2 regions of the Enterobacter nematophilus genome follow, and region 1 is predicted to be linked to the other one. Evidence: predicted binding sites of a transcription regulator. Region 1 holds the regulator's gene; the other holds the start of a gene.
The links. Region 1 encodes PhoB, which activates phosphate uptake and scavenging genes when phosphate is short. Its sites were predicted from a motif close to CTGTCATAAAACTGNCNNAT; they were not measured.
Positions count from the first base shown of each region.

Region 2: phnC (phosphonate ABC transporter ATP-binding protein) is a predicted target of PhoB. The motif match lies at 2,887-2,906, and genes of this name have one in related genera.

Region 1 covers NZ_JAPKNE010000006.1:117,362-124,475, forward strand. The annotation lists gene sbcC (exonuclease subunit SbcC) at 17-3,148, opposite strand; gene sbcD (exonuclease subunit SbcD) at 3,145-4,350, opposite strand; gene phoB (phosphate response regulator transcription factor PhoB) at 4,538-5,227, shown strand; gene phoR (phosphate regulon sensor histidine kinase PhoR) at 5,249-6,544, shown strand; gene brnQ (branched-chain amino acid transporter carrier protein BrnQ) at 6,954-7,114, shown strand, end outside.
Region 2 covers NZ_JAPKNE010000010.1:6,132-13,245, forward strand. The annotation lists gene crfC (clamp-binding protein CrfC) at 1-1,409, opposite strand, end outside; gene OSH03_RS19380 (zinc ribbon domain-containing protein YjdM) at 2,004-2,339, shown strand; gene yjdN (VOC family metalloprotein YjdN) at 2,420-2,857, shown strand; gene phnC (phosphonate ABC transporter ATP-binding protein) at 2,994-3,782, shown strand; gene phnD (phosphonate ABC transporter substrate-binding protein) at 3,806-4,822, shown strand; gene phnE (phosphonate ABC transporter, permease protein PhnE) at 4,940-5,719, shown strand; gene phnF (phosphonate metabolism transcriptional regulator PhnF) at 5,740-6,465, shown strand; gene phnG (phosphonate C-P lyase system protein PhnG) at 6,466-6,918, shown strand; gene phnH (phosphonate C-P lyase system protein PhnH) at 6,915-7,114, shown strand, end outside.

The DNA of each region.
Region 1 (7,114 bases):
CGCACCATTCCACCATTCACCCCACCGCAAACTCCCTGTCCAGCCTGCTGTACCCCAGCCCGTTGATCTTCTTCACCTTGATCTGCACCGGAATGCGCTCTTTCATCGCCTCGACGTGGCTAATCACCCCGATGGTTTTCCCGGTGGCGTTCAGCGCGTCGAGCGCATCCAGCGCGGTATCCAGCGTTTCACTGTCGAGCGTGCCGAAGCCCTCATCGAGGAACAGGGAATCAATCCGCGTTTTGTGGCTTACCAGGTCAGAAAGCGCTAGCGCCAGCGCCAGGCTGACCAGGAAGCTCTCGCCGCCGGAAAGCGTGCGCGTATCGCGCACCGCATCGGCCTGCCAGGTGTCGACCACTTCCAGCTCCAGCGCCTCGCTGGCTTTGCGCTGCAGCAGATAACGCCCGTGCAGGCGGTTAAGCTGCTGGTTAGCCAGCCAGACCAGATTATCCAGCGTCAGCCCCTGCGCGAACTTGCGGAACTTGTCGCCGGTGCTGGAGCCGATCAGCGCGTTAAGATAGCCCCAGTCGTCGGCCTGGCGCGCGGCCTCTTCAATTTGCAGCATTAACGCCTGCTGATGCTGGCGGTTATCGCTGTCCTGCTTAAGCTGCTGGCGGATCTCGCCCTGATGCGTGGTGTTCTCGCGAAGCCGTTGCGCCAGCTGCTGCAGCTGGCTTTGCAGGGTAGACGCATCCGCGTCAAGTTTTTCCGGGCGCAGCGCAAGGTGCGCCTGCAGCTGCTGATTAGCCTGACCGGAAAGGGCCGCGGCCTGCTGTATCTGGTTTTCCAACGACTGTTTCAGCTGTTCGAGGCGGCGAATAGCGTCGTCATCCAGGAGCGCGGCAAGAAACGCGTCCCGATCGGCAAAACAGCTTGCGGAGAGCGCCGCGGTGAACTGCGTCTGCGACTGCTGCAGGCGCTCGCGCTCCAGCGCTTCCTGCTGCTGCTGGGCGGCGAGCTGGCTTTGCAGCGACACGCATTCATTATGGACGTCGCGCCAGTCATAAGGAATGGTCGGTTCAGCCTCTTCGCCGTGTGTTTCCGGAAGCGTGTCGAGCAGCGGCTTCAGCGCGCCCACGCGTTCCTGAAGCACGCCGTGCTGCGTTTGCTTCTCCTGCCACTGGGCAAATTCCGCTTCGCGGGCGTGCAGCCAGTCGGCTTCATTGCCCTCTTCGGGAACGCTAAGCGAGAGCGCGAGCAGGGTATGTTCCAGCGCCTGGCGCGTTGCGGTGCGCTGCTGCTGATACTGGCGTTCATGCGCTTCCTGCTCGCTCAGCTGGTGTTGCAGGGTCAGACGCTGGCTGTGCTGATAAAGCTGACGCTCGTAGTGTTCCTGCTCGTTCATCCACGGCGCGATATCCTCCTGAATATTCAATGTAATATTCAAGGACGTGCAGGCCTCCAGCCACGCTTTAGTGAGCGCTTGCTCCTCCTGAGACAAGGCCTGCGCTTCGTCTGTCTCACGCTGGATCTGCTGAGCCAGGGCATTAACTTGTCCCAGTACCAGCAGGCCTTCATCTTTAAGCGCGGCGACCTCTTTTTCCAGCGCATCACGGCGACGCTGGTTGTCCGTCAGCTCAAGCGACCGGTAGGTCTCCACGGCAGGATGCTCGTGGGAGCCGCACAGCGGGCAGGGTTTGCCTGCCTCAAGCTGTGAGCGATAGCTTTCCAGATCTTTAATCGTCGCTTCACGTTCGCACAGGGCTTTCAGGTCCAGATAGTGCTGATGTTTCTCTTTGTACTGCTGGCGGCGCAGCGCCAGGGTTTCATTGAGCTTGCTCTGCTCCGCCTGCGCTTTCTGCACGCTTTCACCGTTCTGGCTCAGGCGCTTTTGCAGCGGCTGATAGCGGGCATGCAGCGACGTCAGCTGCTGGCGCAGCGTGCGGGACCGGGACTGCTGCTCCATGGCCGCGCTGACCTCATCCGCCGTCAGCGTCAGCGTATTTTCCGGCATCTCAGCCAGCTTCTGACGAAGCTCTGTCATCCGCGCAGCAAGCGCGGCGAGCTGACTTTTGTCGCGATTTAGCTGTGAGAACTGGGCGCGCCAGCCGGCAATTTCCTGGCCCAGCAGGCGATAACGCTCGTTCTCCGCCAGCCACTGCGCCAGCGCCGTCAGTTCGGCCTGTAGCCGCTCATGGGTACGCAGAGCGGTATTGCGGATCCGCGCGCGCAGTGCGGTTTTGGCCTGTAAGCGAGTATTTACTTCGTTAATTCGCTGCTGGGTTTGCGTCAGACGTGCGGTTTGCTCCTGCTGATGCTCCCAGAGCGGACGGAGCTGGGCGGCGGGCTGGGCAAGCTGGAGTTTTGCCAGTTCCGGCGCCGCGTTCGACTGCGCCTGTTGCGCCTGCTGCTGCAGGGCGGTAACGCGCTGCTGCTCCCGCAAGAGCTCGTCATGGCGCGTAAGCCACTGAAAATCTTTCTGCTGGCTTTGCTGCTGGGCCAGCAGGGTTTTCTCTTCGTCAGTAAGCGCCTGCAAACTTTGCTGCAACTGCTGCTGCTGTTCTTCGCTGAGCAGCACGACGCCCGCCGCCTGCGCCTCGCATTTTTCCAGCACGCTGCGGGCGGCTTTGTGTTTCTCAAACACCATCGCGGAAATCTGGCCGTAGATTTCGGTGCCGGTGAGTTCTTCCAGCAGTTCTGCGCGATCGGCCGGTTTGGCATTCAGGAAGGCGGCAAATTGCCCCTGCGAGAGCAGCATTGAGCGGGTAAAGCGGCCGTAGTCCAGCCCGGTGAGCGCCGCGGTTTGCTCCAGCTTATCCGAGACCTTGTCGGCCAGAATCTTGCCGTCCTCGCAGCGGGCCAGCTCCACTCGCGGTGCCTGCAAGTTCCCGTCCGGCTGGTTGCGCGCCCGGTTCTGGCTCCAGAAGGCGCGATAGGCGACGCCTTTCACCTCAAACTCTACTTCCGCCAGGCACTCGGCGGTATCGCGCGTCATCAGGTCGTTTTGCGCCTGAGAGACCTTATTCAGGCGCGGCGTTTCGTGGTAGAGCGCCAGACAGATGGCGTCGAGCAGGGTGGTTTTACCCGCGCCGGTTGCGCCGGTGATGGCAAACAGGCCGTTGCTGGCAAAAGGCTCCGCGGTGAAGTCAATTTTCCACTCGCCCTTAAGGGAGTTGAGATTTTTCAGGCGCAGGCTCAGAATTTTCATGCGTTTTCTTCCTCGTCATTGAGGGCGTGCAGGGTATGGCTGAACAGCTCGTTGAGCCTGACGCGCTTCGCATCATCGATCTCTTCCTGCGACAGGCGGCGTTCAAATACCTCCTCTACCCGCAGTTCGCTGAGCGTTTCGCGCTGGGCGCCGAGCAGAATTTTCTCGCGCTGCTCGCGGCTGCGGCGCACCAGCAACACCTCTACCGGCAACTCTTCGGTCAGCGCCTGAATTTTCCGCTGCATATCGTGCAGGTAGTCATCGGTGGTGATTTCAATATCCAGCCAGACGGGCGGGTTAAGCTCCGCGCCGCGCCACTGCTCAAGCTGTTCCGTAATCGCGGCAAGATCGCCCTTCAGCACCGCCAGCGGCTGGGTGACCGGCACTTCCAGCGTCTCGACGGCGCTGAGTTTGCCCTCATCAAAGCTCACCAGATGTACGGATTTGGCTTTGCCGGTTTCATCGAAGCTGAGCGAAATAGGGGAACCGCAGTAGCGGATATGCTCGCAGCCGCCGATGACCTGGGCGCGGTGAATGTGCCCGAGCGCGATGTAGTCCGCGGGCGGGAAGTTTTGCGCGGGAAAGGCATCAAGCGTACCGATATAGATCTCGCGGACCGCGTCACTTTTGCTGGCCCCGACGGTGGTGAGGTGCCCGGTGGCAATGACCGGAATGGCCTGTTCACCGCGCAGGGCACAGGCTTGTGCGTGCTGCTGGTGATAATAGTCGGTGATGGCCTGTAATAAATGCTGCTGCTTTTCCGCGCCCGACAGTCCCGCCTGGCTTTGTACGATGTCCCGCGGGCGTAAAAAGGGAATCGGACACAGTACCGCGCCCGGCGATCCGTCGCGTTTTTTCAGGATCTGCGGCGCGTGCCCGGCGCTGGCGACCACGGTGGTATTGAGAAACGCCAGGATATCGCGGGATTCATTGAGCGTGGCGACGGAGTCATGGTTACCGGCGACAATCACCAGATGACAGCCGGTCTGCTGCAGGTTCACCACGAAGCGGTTATACAATTCACGCGCATAGCTCGGCGGCGAACCGGTATCGAAAATGTCACCCGCCACAATAATGGCATCCACCTCGTGCGCCTGGGCCGTTTCCAGAAGCCAGTTCAGGAACGCTTCATGTTCAGCCGCACGGCTTTTGCTGTAAAAATTTTGACCCAGATGCCAGTCCGAGGTGTGAAGTATGCGCATAGGAGATCCGTGGCGAAAAACGATGCGGGCGATTATAAACTGTCAGGGAGAGGAAAATAACCGCTGTAATAAAACAACAGTTTGCCATTTATAGTGGTACTGTTTTTCATAAATCTGTCATAAATCTGACGCATAATGGCGCCGCATTACAAACTTGTAACTTAAATAAGATAAGACAGGGCAAAGTATGGCGAGACGTATTCTGGTCGTAGAAGATGAAGCTCCAATTCGTGAAATGGTGTGCTTCGTGCTCGAACAAAATGGCTTCCAGCCGGTTGAAGCGGAAGATTATGACAGCGCGGTGAACCAGCTGAATGAACCCTGGCCCGATCTGATTCTGCTTGACTGGATGTTGCCCGGCGGCTCCGGACTGCAGTTTATCAAACACCTGAAGCGTGAAGCGCTGACCCGCGACATCCCGGTTGTGATGCTCACGGCGCGCGGAGAGGAAGAGGATCGCGTGCGCGGTCTGGAGACCGGCGCGGACGATTACATTACTAAACCTTTCTCTCCGAAAGAGCTGGTTGCCCGCATTAAGGCCGTCATGCGCCGTATTTCGCCGATGGCGGTGGAAGAGGTGATTGAGATGCAGGGCCTGAGCCTTGATCCTACGTCACACCGCGTGATGACCGGCGAAAATCCCCTCGACATGGGGCCTACCGAATTTAAACTCCTGCACTTCTTTATGACCCATCCGGAACGCGTTTACAGCCGCGAGCAGTTGCTGAATAACGTCTGGGGAACTAACGTGTATGTCGAAGACCGGACGGTTGACGTACATATCCGCCGCCTGCGAAAAGCGCTGGAACTGAGCGGCCACGATCGCATGGTACAGACGGTCCGCGGCACGGGTTATCGTTTCTCGACCCGTTTCTGAACAATGACAGGAGTGTGACGCGTGCTGGAACGTCTGTCATGGAAAAGGCTCGTCTTTGAACTGATCTTATGCTGTATTCCGGCCCTCCTTCTGGGGGCCATTATTGGGCACCTGCCGTGGTTTCTGCTGGCGGCGGTTACCGGGCTGTTAGTCTGGCATTTCTGGAACCTGCTTCGTCTCTCCTGGTGGCTGTGGGTTGACCGCAGTATGACGCCGCCGCCGGGAAGCGGCAGTTGGGAGCCGCTGCTGTACGGCCTGCACCAGATGCAGATGCGTAATAAAAAGCGCCGTCGCGAGCTGGGAAGCCTGATCAAACGCTTTCGCAGCGGCGCAGAGTCGCTGCCGGATGCGGTGATCCTGACGACAGAAGAAGGAACTATTTTCTGGTGTAACGGGCTTGCGCAACAGCTGCTGGGCCTGCGCTGGCCGGACGATAATGGTCAGAACATCCTCAACCTTCTGCGCTATCCCGAGTTCACGCTGTATCTTAAAAAGCGTGATTTCACCCGTCCCCACAATCTGAAGCTGAATAACGGCCGCCATCTGGAAATCCGCGTGATGCCCTACAGCGATCGCCAGTGGCTGATGGTGGCGCGCGACGTGACCCAGATGCACCAGCTGGAAGGGGCGCGTCGTAACTTCTTCGCCAACGTCAGCCACGAGCTACGCACCCCGTTGACCGTGCTGCAGGGCTACCTGGAGATGATGCAGGAGCAAACCCTGGAAGGCGCGCCGCGTGAAAAAGCGCTGCATACGATGCGCGAGCAAACGCACCGTATGGAAGGGCTGGTGAAGCAGCTGCTGACGCTGTCGAAGATTGAAGCGGCGCCGTCGCTTGCGCTGAATGACACCATTGATGTGCCCATGATGCTGCGCGTCGTCGAGCGTGAAGCGCAGACGTTAAGCCATAAAAAACATCAGCTGACCTTTGACGTCGACAATACGCTGAAGGTGCTGGGCAGCGAGGATGAACTGCGTAGCGCCATCTCCAACCTGGTGTACAACGCGGTAAACCATACGCCGGAAGGGACGGATATCGTGGTGCGCTGGCAGCATACGCCGGCAGGCGCCGAGTTTAGCGTGGAGGATAACGGGCCGGGGATCGCCCCGGAGCATATTCCGCGCCTGACCGAGCGCTTCTACCGGGTGGATAAAGCGCGATCGCGGCAGACGGGGGGGAGCGGCCTGGGGCTGGCGATTGTGAAACACGCGGTGAATCACCATGAAAGCCGTCTTGATATCCAGAGTACCCTGGGTAAGGGAACCCGCTTCAGTTTCGTTATCCCGGAACGATTAATTGCCAAAAAAAGCGCCTGACGGCAGGCGTGTCATTTTACCTTTCCACGGGTCAGCAATCGCTGGCCCGTTTGCTTTGCAGTCAAGCGAAACGCGTGTGAATTTTATACGGTTGGCTGTTTTTTGTTCGCATGATTAGCCATGGGTTTTTCCTATAATTAGCGCATTGTTCTGGTGTGCGTTTTCATACTGGCATATTGTTCTGGTTTTGCGATCCCTCCTTGCCTTTAAACGTTATAAGCGTTTAAATTGCCCCCCAGATACTGTCAGACCGACTGTATTTGCGTGGTAAATCGAAAAACTATTCTTCTCCACGCCAGGACGGGAGCATTTCCCGCTGAAATTGAGCAAATTTTCGGCTGTATCGTCCCGTCAGGGAAATCGAAAATCTCAACGTTTTCAACACCACATCCACAGGCAGTAAGGTTTTATGACCCATCACTTAAAATCGCGTGACATTATCGCGCTGGGCTTTATGACATTTGCGCTGTTCGTTGGCGCAGGCAACATCATTTTCCCTCCAATGGTTGGCTTACAGGCGGGTGAACACGTCTGGACCGCCGCGTTTGGTTTCCTGATTACTGCCGTGGG
Region 2 (7,114 bases), on a different contig from region 1:
ATATCTTCTTCAAGACGCGCGATGTTCAGCTTCAGCGCCTCAAAGGCCACCGTCAGCCCCTGATAGCGGAAGTCGAGATACTCCCGGGCATTTTGCGCGTAGTTGAGCAGCTTATGCGAGGCCGAGCGCAGCGCGAATAGCGAGGCATTGGCATAGGCGGCGTAAATCAGCTTGCGTATCGGCTGTTCAAACAGCGAATCCTCCCAGAGCAAATCGGCTGCGTGACGGATATGGTCTATATCGTCCAGGTCCGCCGTACGCCAGCGGCGTCCGAGGGCGGCTTCGGCAAAATCCTGCACCCAGGGTTGCTCCTGATGATCCGGCAGGCGTCCGCGGACATTCATCTCGTAGCGGGCGCGGTTTGCCAGATACGCCCACATAGAGGAAACAGGGTAGATCTGGCCAGGCGAAATATTGCCTTTCATTAAGGTACCGGAGATCATCGCCCTGACCTGCTCTTCATCGTCGCTATTGCGATCCTTCTGGTCGAATTTATTCACCAGCGCATACAGAGGCACTGATTTCCCCGCAACCGAAATAGCCTGGCGGACCTCTTCATCAGAAATAGATTTAAGCTGGGTATAATCCATCACCGCCAGCACCGCCGACGCGCGGGCTAATTGTTCGCTAAGCATTTTTTGCAGATGCGGTTGTCCGGCCTCATTGGGGCCGGGGGTATCGAGCAGCGTCAGCTGGCCGAGGTGGGCATCGAGACCCGCAAGATGCACGAACTCCACTTCAATCACCGGAATATGTTCGATGGCCGCGTATTCCGAGAACGGAAACGCCACGCCCAGCGCCTGGGAGAGCCTCACAAGGTCATTGAGACTTTTCAGGCAATGAAATATTGGCTGCGCACCCAGATAATGCTTTTCAAAGGCCTCGCCTTTCTCAATGCGTTCAAGCAGCGTATTCATGTCCTTATCAATTTCCAGATGCAGAGCCAGCTTGCCGCGATCGTAATCGCCAAGCTTTTTCTGCAGCAGGTGAATCAAATCATCAATAGGAGAGACGTGCGAGAAGTGGAGCACCGGCTCTTTCTGGCCTGGCGTATGACGGATAAGCGTAGGAAGCGCCGTCATTGGGCGGTTGCGGTTCGGCAAGACTTCGGTACCCACAATGGCATTAATGGTGGTCGATTTCCCCGCTTTCATCGTGCCAACGATAGCCAGAACCATTTCCAGACGTGTTATTTTGCGTAATTCATTATTCAGCGTTGCCTGCTGTGCTTCGACGCCTCGCGCACTAAAATGCAAAGGCAGAACGTTGTTCTTTTCACCCGTAATAGCGGCCGTCGTGTTCTCCAGCATCGCTGTCGGCATTGATTTCAGGGTATCAAGATTTTGCAGGGCGAGCTGTAACAAACGTTCAGCTTCCTGACTTAATTCAAAAATGGTCTGTGTGTGCATGATAAAAGCCTTTCCTTAACGCAAATTTATTACTTTTATTAAGCCACTTGTATTAATTATGATGTTCAGGCTTATATGATCACGTGTGGAAAACATGTTCACCGAAATATAACTGATTGAAGATAATCAGAAATAAATGGCTATCCCTGCATGGCGTGTAAAGCTCTCCTCAAGGCCTGAAAGCCAAAAGATAAAAAGCCTGGCCCATTTTAAGAAGCTTCAGGATATATCATCATTATTTACCCACCTAAAAAGAGAGGGATAGGCCGCCGCCATAAGAAATGTATGGCAGTAAAGATCGAAGATAAATAACAATGTGTTGCTTCACCTTATCCGAAATGAAGGTGCGTAGCAATTTGCCGCAATAAAATATTCGATATATTTAGCGACTTCTCTTTCCACCGTGTTAATGACGTTAGCATCGCTTAGTTGACTGACAGTAAGTGTCACTCACAACACATTTTCTGCGTTTTTTAAATTCACAATAGCACCGACAAAAGTGTGGATTTGCGTTATACTTGCCGCCTTTTTCGGCACCCTGCCGTCATTTAGCTGGCACTTTCCAGCGCGTTAACACTTTTTGAGGATACCGATATGCAACTCCCACACTGCCCAAAATGCAATTCTGAATACACCTACGAAGATAATGGCATGTTCATCTGCCCGGAATGTGCACACGAATGGAATGATGCCGAGCCGGCGCAGGACGCTGATGCGCTGGTCGTCAAAGATGCGAACGGTAATCTGCTGGCGGATGGCGACAGCGTCACCGTGGTGAAAGATCTGAAGGTGAAAGGCAGCTCTTCTATGCTGAAGATCGGCACCAAAGTGAAGAATATCCGTCTGGTGGAAGGCGATCATAATATCGACTGCAAAATTGACGGCTTCGGTCCGATGAAGCTGAAATCCGAGTTCGTGAAAAAGAACTGATTTACCCGCCCGGTGGCGCTTCGCTTACCGGGCGTTCGGGAACTACACTTAACGGGCTTTTCTTACGTGAGGTAAAGATTATGCCGTTAAGTCCCTACATCTCTTTCGCCGGCAACTGTGCAGAGGCTACGGCCTTCTATCAGCAGGCCGTTGGCGCAGAACTCCTCTATAAAATCACCTTCGGCGAAATGCCAAAAAGCGATAACAGCGAAGAAGGCTGTCCGTCCGGCATGCAGTTTCCGGATTCGGCTATCGCTCACTCCAACGTTCGCATTGCGGGCAGCGATATCATGATGAGCGACGGGCTGCCGCCGGGCAGCAGCGCGCAGTACGCGGGCTTCACGCTGGTGCTCGACACGCAGGATGTGTCGGAAGGCAAACGCTGGTTCGACAACCTTGCCGACGGCGGCAATATCGAAATGGCCTGGCAGGAAACCTTCTGGGCGCACGGCTTCGGTAAGGTCACCGACAAATACGGCGTGCCGTGGATGATAAACGTCGTTAAGCAGCAGCACTAGTTTTCGGGCGGTGGGCGGTCTGCCTCCGCCTGTCATCAAACTCCCCTTAACTCTTCAAACTCCCGCAACCTGCACTTAACCCAAATGTCATATTGATGCGCCAGCATGAGGCCACATTTATCGTGAGGCCCAGCACATGCAAACCGTCATCCGCGTCGAGAAACTGAGCAAGACCTTCAATCACAACAAGGCGCTGCATGCCGTTGATCTGACCGTCCAGCAGGGCGAAATGGTGGCGCTTCTCGGGCCGTCTGGCTCGGGGAAATCCACCCTTTTACGTCACTTAAGCGGCCTCATTACCTGCGATAAAACGCCGGAAAGCCACGTCGAGCTGCTGGGCAACACCGTGCAGCGCGCGGGGCGTCTGGCGAGCGATATCCGAAAAAGCCGCGCCCGGACGGGCTACATCTTCCAGCAGTTCAACCTGGTGAACCGCCTGACGGTGCTGGAGAACGTGCTGATTGGCGCGCTTGGCAGCACCCCGTTCTGGCGCACCTGCCTGCGCTGGTTCTCCCCATCCCAGAAGCAGGAAGCCTTGCAGGCGCTAACCCGCGTCGGCATGGCGCACTTCGCCCACCAGCGCGTCTCCACCCTGTCCGGTGGACAACAGCAGCGCGTCGCCATCGCCCGCGCGCTGATGCAGAAAGCGCAAATCATTCTGGCCGACGAGCCCATCGCCTCACTGGACCCGGAATCGGCGCGCATCGTGATGGAAACCCTGCGCGACATCAACCAGAACGACGGCATTACCGTGGTGGTCACGCTGCATCAGGTGGATTACGCCCTGCGCTACTGCGAGCGCATCGTCGCCCTGCGTCAGGGGCATGTGTTCTTTGATGGCGCAAGCCACCAGTTTGATAACGAACGTTTTGATCATCTCTACCGCAGCGTAAACCGCGTCGAAGAACGCGCGCAGGCTGCATAACGTCCCCATAACGAGGAATGGAAATGAACTACAAAGCCGTTGCCGCGCTGGCCTTTACCAGCATGTTCAGCATCAGCACCCTGTTAAGCCCGGCGTATGCGGAAGAGCAGGAAAAAGCGCTGAATTTCGGCATTATTTCGACGGAATCACAGCAAAACCTGAAGCCGCAGTGGGAACCGTTCCTGAAAGATATGGAAACCAAACTGGGGATCAAAGTGAACGCCTTCTTCGCCCCGGACTACGCGGGCATCATTCAGGGGATGCGCTTCAACAAAGTGGACATCGCCTGGTACGGTAACCTTTCCGCTATGGAAGCGGTGGACCGCGCCAACGGCCAGGTCTTTGCCCAGACCGTTGCGGCAGATGGCTCCCCGGGCTACTGGAGCGTGCTGATCGTCAACAAAGACAGCCCGATCAACACCCTCAACGACATGATCGCCAAACGCAAAGAGCTGACCTTTGGTAACGGCGATCCAAACTCCACCTCCGGCTTCCTCGTCCCTGGCTACTACGTCTTCGCGAAAAACAACATCTCCGCCAGCGACTTCAAGCGCACGGTGAACGCCGGGCACGAAACCAATGCGCTGGCCGTGGCGAACAAGCAGGTGGACGTTGCCACCAACAACACCGAAAACCTCGACAAGCTGAAGACCTCCGCGCCGGACAAGCTGAAAGAGCTGAAGGTCATCTGGAAATCGCCGCTGATCCCCGGCGACCCAATCGTCTGGCGCAAAAACCTCTCCGAAAGCACCAAGGACAAGGTCTACGACTTCTTTATGAACTACGGCAAAACGCCGGAAGAGAAAGCGGTTCTGGAACGTCTGGGCTGGGCACCGTTCCGCGCGTCCAGCGACCTGCAGCTGGTCCCGATTCGCCAGCTGGCGCTGTTCAAGCAGATGCAGGCCGTGAAGGACAACAAAGGGCTCAAGGAAGAGGAGAAGACCAGCAAAGTGTCTGAAATCCAGGCGCAGCTGGAAGACCTCGACCGCCTGACCGCCGCGCTCGGCGCGATGACCAGCGTGAATAAAGCGGTGCAGTAACACTTTTCTCCCTCTCCCTGTGGGAGAGGGTCGGGGTGAGGGCATCAGCGCGCACATTTCCCCCTCACCCTAACCCTCTCCCTCAAGGGAGAGGGGACTAAACCCAAAGGAGTCAACATGCAAACCATCACACTCCCGCCGCCAAAGCGCAGCTGGTTCTCGCTCATAAGCTGGGCCATCCTGCTCGCGGTGCTGGTTATCTCCTGGAAAGGCGCAGAGATGGATCCGCTGCTGCTCTTTAAAGATTCCGGCAACATGGCCACCTTCGCCGCCGACTTCTTCCCGCCGGATTTCAGCCAGTGGTCGGATTATCTCAGCGAGATGGCCATTACCCTGCAAATCGCCGTCTGGGGCACCGCCCTTGCCGTCGTTCTCTCCATTCCGTTTGGCCTGATGAGCGCCGAAAACATCGTGCCGTGGTGGGTTTACCAGCCGATGCGTCGCCTGATGGACGCCTGCCGCGCCATCAACGAAATGGTGTTCGCCATGCTGTTCGTGGTGGCCGTCGGCCTGGGTCCGTTCGCGGGTGTGATGGCGCTGTTCATCCACACCACCGGCGTGCTCTCCAAGCTGCTCTCGGAGGCGGTCGAAGCCATCGAGCCCGGCCCGGTGGAAGGCATCCGCGCAACGGGCGCCAACAAAATCGAAGAGATCCTCTACGGCGTACTGCCGCAGGTGATGCCGCTGCTCATCTCCTACTCCCTGTACCGCTTTGAGTCCAACGTCCGCTCCGCCACCGTGGTCGGCATGGTGGGCGCAGGCGGGATTGGCGTCACCCTGTGGGAAGCGATTCGCGGTTTCCAGTTCCAGCAAACCTGCGCCCTGATGGTGCTCATCATCGTCACCGTCAGCCTGCTGGATTTCCTCTCTCAACGTTTGCGTAAGCACTTCATCTGAGAAGCGAGGCTTTGATTTGTATGCACTTATCCAGACATCCGACCAGTTACCCCACCCGCTGGCAAGAGATTGCGGCGAAGCTCGAAGTGGAGCTGCGCACGCACTACCGCTGCGGTGACTACCTGCCCGCCGAGCAGCAGCTTGCCGACCGCTACGAGGTGAACCGCCATACGCTACGCCGCGCCATTGACCAGTTGGTCGAGCGCGGCTGGGTCCAGCGCCGTCAGGGCGTCGGCGTGCTGGTGCTGATGCGCCCGTTCGACTACCCGCTTAACGCCCAGGCGCGCTTTAGCCAGAACCTGCTGGATCAGGGCAGCCACCCGACCAGCGAAAAGCTGCTCTCGGTCCTGCGCCCGGCCTCCAGCCACGTGGCGGACGCGCTGGGGATTCAGGAGGGCGATAACGTCATTCACCTGCGCACGTTACGCCGGGTCAACGGCGTTGCGGTGTGCCAGATTGACCACTACTTCGCGGACCTGGCCCTCTGGCCAGTGCTGCAAAACTTTGCCAGCGGTTCCCTGCACGACTTTCTTCAGGACGCCACGGGCATCGCCCTCAAGCGCACCCAGACGCGCATCAGCGCCCGCCGCGCGCAGGCGAAAGAGAGCAAAGTGCTCGAAATTCCCAACATGGCCCCGCTGCTCTGCGTGCGTACCCTTAACCACCGTGACGGTGAGATCAACGCGACGGAATACTCCGTCAGCCTGACCCGCGCCGACATGATTGAATTCACCATGGAGCACTGAATGCACGTCGACACCTCCACCCGACAGCGCTGGATGCGCGTGCTGGCCCACAGCCAGCCTGCCGCCCTGCGTGAGCGCATGAACGCACTGGGCCTGACGCCTGACTACGACACTATCCGCGCACCGGAAATCGGTCTGGTACAAATTCAGGCCCGGATGGGCGGCACCGGCGAGCGCTTTTTCGCGGGCGACGCCACCCTCACCCGCGCGGCTATCCGCCTGAACAGCGGCACGCTGGGCTACAGCTACGTGCTGGGTCGCGATAAAGCGCACGCCGAGCGCTGCGCGGTAATCGACGCCCTTTTGCAGGAACCACCGCATTTCCAGACGTTAATGGAAACCCTTATTGCCCCGCTGGAAGCCGACCGCGCCGCACGCATTGCCGCACGTCAGGCCGAAGTGAACACCAGCCGGGTCGACTTCTTTACGCTCGTTCGCGGAGATAACGCATGACGCTTCAACCTGCTTTTACCCTGGCCGTCCAGGATGCCCAACAAAGTTTTCGTCGCCTGCTGAAGGCCATGAGCGAGCCGGGCGTGATTGTCTCCCTGCACCAGCTCTCGCAGGGCTGGCTGCCGCTGAACCTCGCCTCCACCAGCGTGCTGCTGACGCTGGCCGACAACGACACCCCGGTATGGCTGTCAGGCGC